3 regions of the Pseudomonas sp. NPDC098747 genome follow, and region 2 is predicted to be linked to each of the others. Evidence: riboswitches for the same ligand, from Rfam matches in the RefSeq annotation. Region 2 holds a riboswitch; each other region holds the start of a gene.

Region 1 (2,196 bases), on a different contig from region 2:
CCCAAGGTGACCGCCACCACCCCGGCAAACTCACCGCCAGCATCATTGAAGCGGCGGCTGACGGTGATCACCCACTCTTGGTTGGTGCGGCTCTGGATGGGCGGACCGATAAAGGTTTCACGGGAGGGATCATCGCGATGATGTATGAAATAGGCCCGATCGCTGCTGTTTGCCCCGGCCGGAATCGGTCGATTGGAGGACATCAGCCAGCGTCCCTGATTATCGTAGATGGTGATACCACTGAGCTGTGGCATCAACGGTTCCTGGCGGTTGATCAATGCACTCAGTCGCTGAATCTGTGCCGGCCCACTGCCTTCGGTTTCCAGGCGTTCGACAAGCCCGAGTAACAGCAGCGAGCTTTGGCGGACGGTCCCTTCGGAGTAGGTAGAAAGCGCCTGGGTCAGGTTCAAGCCATGGACATCCACCTCCTCCAGTGCTCGATCTCGCGAGGCCAATACTTTCCAGACAGTCAGTGACGCCAGGGAGCAACCGATGACCAGCAGCAAAAGCACAACCAGGTGGGAATCACGCTTCACGTTACTACCTTAAGGAAAGTCCGGTTTTCCGTTCCAGCGTCTATTGGGTCAGGGCAATAGCTGGAGCCATGCATCCTCTTCTTGAACAAGGATACAAGCAGTGGTGAATCGTTGCAGCAACTCAATAGGAGGGAGGAAAAGGCACATTCGCCACCGCCCCTTCGACTGACGCCGCCCCATGCTTGAAACAAGCACGCCCGTTCGCCTCAACCGCCACGATCGGCTACCATGCCGCCCGCCGGTTTCCAATTGGGATTAATAGGGAATCCGTGATGCGCCCAACGCATCAAACGGAACTGCCCCCGCAACTGTAGATGCTGAGCCTGCTTCTGAACTGCCACTGGGATTGCTCCCGGGAAGGCTGGAGCAGGCGATGACGCATCAGTCAGGAGACCTGCCGGCCAAGCAACAATCACTAACCGGCGGGGTGTCCGGGAAGGACATCTTTGTGCGCGTCACTTCGGTGATCGACCTTGCACTGCTTATCCGGCAGCGTTCGAGATGTGTTTCCAGACCCTACACCCTGGCTCCGTGTACGGTTCAAATGGAGATTGCATCATGCTGTTGCCTCGTTTTGTCGCCCTCGTCGCTGGCCTGGGTCTTGGCGCCCTCGCCCATGCAGCACCGACGCAGTATCCCCTGACAATTGAAAACTGCGGCAGCACGCTGACCTTCGCGCAGGCCCCTGCCCGTGCGGTGTCGATCGGCCAGGCCGGCACGGAGATGCTTTTCGCGCTCGGGCTGGGTGACAAATTGGTCGGGACTTCGGTGTGGTTCAACGACGTGCTGCCTCAGTACAAGGCGCAAAACGACAAGATCGAACGCTTGGCCGATAACGAACCGAGTTTCGAGTCGGTGATCGCCAAACGCCCGCAGCTAGTGGCTGTCGAACTGGAATGGATGGTCGGGCCACAAGGCGCCGTCGGCACCCGCGAGCAGTTTCACGAACTGAAGATTCCGACCTATTTGATGCCCTCTGACTGCGAGGCCAAGGACAATCTGGTCGGCGCCGACGGCACCCGTCTTGCGCCGTTTCGCATCGACAGCATCTATAAAAGCATCACCCAGTTCGGTGAGATTTTTGATGTTCAGCCGCGTGCTCAACAGCTGAACGCAGACCTCAAGGCCAGCCTCGCCAAGTCAATTGCGATGGCGCACAACAAGAACCTGAAAGACACCAGCGCACTGGTCTGGTTTTCCAGTGCCAGTCTGGATATCGACCCGTACGTCGCCGGGCACAAGGGTGTTCCAGACTTCATGCTCGACACGCTGGGCGTGCGCAACGTGGTGGAGTCGGATGAAGAATGGCCAACCGTCGGATGGGAAACCATCGCCAAAGCCAACCCGACATTCCTGATCATCGCGCGCATGGATCGCCGGCGCTTCCCGGCTGACGACTATCTGAAGAAGCTGGAATTCCTGCGCAGCGATCCCGTGACCCGCAACATGGACGCCGTGAAAAACAACCGCATCATCATTCTCGACGCCATGGCCATGCAGGCGAGCATGAGGACGTTCGACGGCATCGCAGCGCTGGCCACCGCTATCAACGGTTACGACCTGTCCAAATGACCACGACGTTGATACGCACCGTGCTTGCACTGGCGTTTCTGCTTTTAGCGGTGATTGCTGGTGTGGCCATTGGTGAGACAACCATTGA
Region 2 (2,196 bases):
CAACCATGCACTGATCAGGCCCAGGGCCAGCCAGAACGCTACGTTGGTCAACTGCGAAGCGATTTTGAACTGCGCTTCCAGCGCTTCAGGAGCGAGCATCGAATGCACTTCGGGTTGCGGTGCGCCGATCACGTGCGGTACGGCGAGAATGGCCATGCCGAGAATTTTCATCAACCAATGACGGCTGAACGCAATCAACGCCAAACCCGCAGCGGTTGACGCGGCGGTGCTGATCCACCACAACTGCCGCGAAGCCAGATCCGCCGCCGCAGTGCCCGGCAGTTCAGGTGGCAGGCCCAGGGTCGGCGCGAGAACGAACGTCGCGTAACCGGCCAGGCCCCAGAGCAGACCTTGCGAGGTTTTGGTCGGCGCGCGCAGGGTGTAGAGGCCGGCGAGCATCAGAGCAAAACCCACGGCCACCACCAGATTGCCGCCCGTGGTCGAGACTATGCGCTGCCAGCCGTCTTGCGGCTCCCAGGCTTCGGCATCATGGGTGTGGGCGGCGGTGCCGGCGGCGTGTTCGTGAACCGCGGCAACAGGTTCGGATTTTTCATAGGTTTCGGCTTGAAGAATCAGCGGCGACACCCAGAAACTTTGCAGCAGTGTGAGGAGCAGGGCGGCCAGCAGACCGGTGAAACCTGCGGTTTGCGCAATTCGCTTGATCATGTCGGCAGGTCTCAGTGGCACGGGAACGCGGCGCTGTGGCGGGTATCGTGAGCTGCGTTGTGCACGGCTTCGATGTGCGAGAAACCAGCAAAATAAACCAGGCCTGCACCCAGGATCGACGCGAAAATGGCGGCGGTCAGGCGTTGGCTCAGGGTGGTGGTGCTGGAGATTTTGTCCGTGTTGCTGCCGGTGCTGGTGATGATTGACATGGCGCTTCCCTCTGGAATGTCAGCAGGTGAATAGAGCGCATGAAAACCCCTGCGGCGCGTGGCACGCAGAGGTTCAAACAGCGCCCGCCCACCGCGGGTTTGTTATGTGCAGCACGCCAATGCGCGCTGTGTGTTGCGGGCCGGTCTCCGGGCTCACGAGGGGTTGGCGTCAGGCCGACCTGCAAGCGTCACCTTCCCATGCCGCAATGGCACAGTGGATCTGACGCTTCGCTCGCTTACCGTTGCGGGGGCAGCACCGGACTGACATGGCTTTGAGTAAAGCACATGATTCACCGGTTTCCCGTTTCACCCTGTGAAGGGCACCCGTAACAAGGTGTGTAGGAGAGCATGGGGTTGGGTTTTTAGTCAATTTTTTGGGGTGGATCCGTTGCTGCGGGTGGGGCTGATTAGGGTTCCGCCCTTACGGCGGGTCACTTTTTCCAGACGCCGAAAAAGTAACCAAAAAGGCTTTACCCTGACGTTCGGCCCGCTCGCTGGGGCTCGGGGTTCCTTCGCTCCGGGACTGATCCGGGCGCATCGCCTCCGGTTTGCTGCGCTGCACCTCCTCTCGATGTGTTTGGCTTCGCCAAACGGTCGCTGCGCTCCCACCCCCGGATCAATCCCTCCACTCAGCCTGCCGACGGGGCCTTGAGATCAAGAGCTGCACTCGAGCTAACGCTCATTGTGTTGAGTGGTGAAAGGCAATGCGTTCGGCTTTTGATTTGTGGTGAATTTGCCCCTCACCCCAGCCCTCTCCCCAGGGAGAGGGGGCCGATTTCTGTTGGTTTCAAAACTTATACTCGACTCGGTATCCCACGTCGGCGCACCTCGCCCAATCGCCTCGGTCAGTCCCCTCTCCCTCAGGGAGAGGGCTAGGGTGAGGGGCTTTTGATCTGGCTTTTGATCTGGCTTTTGATGTTGCTCTTGCTCTTAGCCCCCTTCGGCAGACCGAGCGAAGGTGTTCATCCGGGGGTTAGGCGCGCAGCGCCGTGCGGCGAAGCCGCATCCATCGAGAGGAGGTGCCGCGAAGCAAACCGCAGGCGACTGCCCCCGGATGGCCACCGTAGCGAGGGAACACTGAGCCTCAGCGAAGCGCCGTACGGCGGGGCAAAGTCTTTTGGTTCCTTTTTGGCGTTTGAAAAAGGGACTCGCTGTAAGAGCGAAACCGCCAGCGGCAGCACCCGCAGCAACGGATATGCCCCCTATCCAAACATTGACCCGCCACTGCACCATGCGTAGCCTTGCGCCTTCGAGGTTCTTCGGCGATGCCGAAGCTAAGAAGGGAACGCGGTCAATGCCGCGGCTGCCCCCGCAACTGTGA
Region 3 (2,196 bases), on a different contig from region 2:
GGGATCAGGGTTTTGTTTGGTTCGGGCAGTTTCGGTGACGGGCCGGTGCCGTCGGTGACCTGCAGGCTGGACGATTCACCACAGGCGGCGAGCCCTCCGGCGAGGGCGATGACGAAAACGAGCTGGGGCTTGCGCATTGCTGATCTTCCCTATGAATGCATTCCTAGTCATAGAGGCGCGCGCAAGCCCGATGGTTCAAATGCTCAGCCACGAGCCTCTTTGAACAACACGGCAATGCCCGGGTGGTAATTGCCAGCCTCGCTGCGCAACTTGCGATAGGCGTAGGGGAAATACCAGGCGACGGCGCAGGTGTGTTCCTTTTGCAGATCGTCGACCATGTCCTGCAATTCTTCCGGGCTGGCGCTGTGTTGGGCTTTTTGCGGGGCGACAAACAGGCAGCCGAGCTTGAGGTCGCTGGCGTAGCTGATGCGTTTGGCGTCGTTGGTGATGTCCAGCAGGGCTTGGGTCAGGTTTAGATTGTTGACGCGTGGCCAGCGTTGCGTGGCCTGGATAAACGCGCGATCTTCGGTGCCAGCCAGGAACAGGTCGGCGCGGGCATTGCGCTCGCCTTCCTCGTTCTGCTTGCGGGTGCCGGTGTCGTGCAGTGTCACAAACTCCGCCATCCAGGCGGCGGCAGAAAGCAATCCGAGATTGGCTTTCTCGTCATGCCAGTAGGGCGTGTCACTGTCGCCGCGCACGGCGTTGTAACGGTCGATACAGTCAAACCAGCGTTCAAGCACCGGGCGCAGGAATTCCAGGCGCGGATTGCTGATGATCATGCCTTGCATCGTAATCATCCTTATTGTTGTGATGTGCTTTTTCGGTAAAAGCATGGCTCTTTGATATCACTTGTTTCAGCGTGGCACAAGATTGGCGTCGGTTAATTGATCGGCGGCAGTTATTCGCTCGATGACCCCCTCTTTAATTGACGCTCCACCCCCAACCCTCTAACCTTCGCGGCTTGTTTCAGGTGCTCTGTGACCTGCGTCGACAGAGTGAAACAGGGAAGCCGGTGAGGGTTGTCTTCAAGCGAAGAACAACCACGATCCCGGCGCTGCCCCCGCAACGGTAAATGAGTAAAAACTGCGTCTTGTGCCACTGCTCAACAGCGGGAAGGCGCGCAGTCAGGCGAAACGCCGCTCATGAGCCCGGAGACCGGCCTGATTCATCCAACGGCATCACGGTGGGCGATGCCAGGCTTTTTGCCGTCTATTCTTGTGCCTGCCCGCCGTTATCCAGCCTCAACGGAGAGCTCCCCCATGACTGATTCCCCCGAGCGTGACGAGCGCCATCTGGCGCGTATGCAGCGCAAAAAAGCCGTGATTGATGAACGCATCGCCAACTCGCCCGACGAGTGCGGCCTGGTGCTGGTGCTGACCGGCAACGGCAAAGGCAAAAGCAGCTCGGCGTTCGGCATGCTCGCCCGCGCAATGGGTCACGGCATGCAGTGCGGTGTGGTGCAGTTCATCAAGGGACGCAACAGCACCGGTGAGGAGTTGTTCTTCCGCCGCTTCCCCGAGCAGGTGCGCTTTCATGTGATGGGCGAGGGTTTCACTTGGGAAACTCAGGATCGCCAACGCGACATCGCCGCAGCCGAAGCCGCGTGGGCAGTGTCCCGCGAGTTGCTGCGCGATCCGTCGATCGGTCTGGTGGTGCTCGATGAACTGAACATCGCCCTCAAGCATGGCTACCTCGACCTTGATCAGGTGCTCAGCGACTTGCAGGCGCGTCCGCCGATGCAGCACGTGATCGTCACCGGTCGCGCGGCCAAGCCGGAAATGATCGAGATGGGCGACACGGTCACCGAAATGGGCGTGCTCAAACACGCCTTTCAGGCCGGCATCAAAGCGCAGAAAGGCGTTGAACTTTGAATCAGCCACGTCACTGCCCGGCGGTATTGATTGCCGCGCCGGCCTCCGGTCAGGGCAAGACCACCGTCACTGCCGCGCTCGCCCGTTTGCATCGCAATCAAGGGCGCAAGGTGCGCGTGTTCAAGTGCGGCCCGGATTTTCTCGATCCGATGATCCTCGAGCGCGCCAGCGGTGCGCCGGTTTATCAACTCGATATGTGGATGGTCGGCGAGCAGGAAAGTCGTCGCCTGTTGTGGGAAGCCGCCGCCGAAGCCGATCTGATTCTGATCGAAGGCGTGATGGGGCTGTTTGACGGGACGCCGTCGAGCGCCGACCTGGCGCGACA

Evidence for each region. Region 2 has a riboswitch for cobalamin ahead of ACIQVE_RS04635 (CbtB domain-containing protein). Riboswitches for the same ligand answer to the same signal wherever they lie in the genome.
Region 1: another riboswitch for cobalamin. It lies ahead of ACIQVE_RS22780 (ABC transporter substrate-binding protein); the one in region 2 lies ahead of ACIQVE_RS04635 (CbtB domain-containing protein).
Region 3: another riboswitch for cobalamin. It lies ahead of cobO (cob(I)yrinic acid a,c-diamide adenosyltransferase); the one in region 2 lies ahead of ACIQVE_RS04635 (CbtB domain-containing protein).

What each region holds. Positions count from the first base shown of each region.
Region 1 is NZ_JBIWAL010000047.1:7,251-9,446, reverse strand. It holds gene ACIQVE_RS22785 (diguanylate cyclase domain-containing protein) at 1-536, opposite strand, end outside; cobalamin riboswitch at 759-953, shown strand; gene ACIQVE_RS22780 (ABC transporter substrate-binding protein) at 1,095-2,108, shown strand; gene ACIQVE_RS22775 (FecCD family ABC transporter permease) at 2,105-2,196, shown strand, end outside.
Region 2 is NZ_JBIWAL010000005.1:60,517-62,712, reverse strand. It holds gene ACIQVE_RS04640 (CbtA family protein) at 1-666, opposite strand, end outside; gene ACIQVE_RS04635 (CbtB domain-containing protein) at 678-875, opposite strand; cobalamin riboswitch at 996-1,218, opposite strand; cobalamin riboswitch at 2,111-2,196, shown strand, end outside.
Region 3 is NZ_JBIWAL010000036.1:33,144-35,339, reverse strand. It holds gene ACIQVE_RS20195 (PQQ-dependent sugar dehydrogenase) at 1-137, opposite strand, end outside; gene ACIQVE_RS20190 (hypothetical protein) at 204-788, opposite strand; cobalamin riboswitch at 952-1,179, shown strand; gene cobO (cob(I)yrinic acid a,c-diamide adenosyltransferase) at 1,260-1,871, shown strand; gene ACIQVE_RS20180 (cobyrinate a,c-diamide synthase) at 1,868-2,196, shown strand, end outside.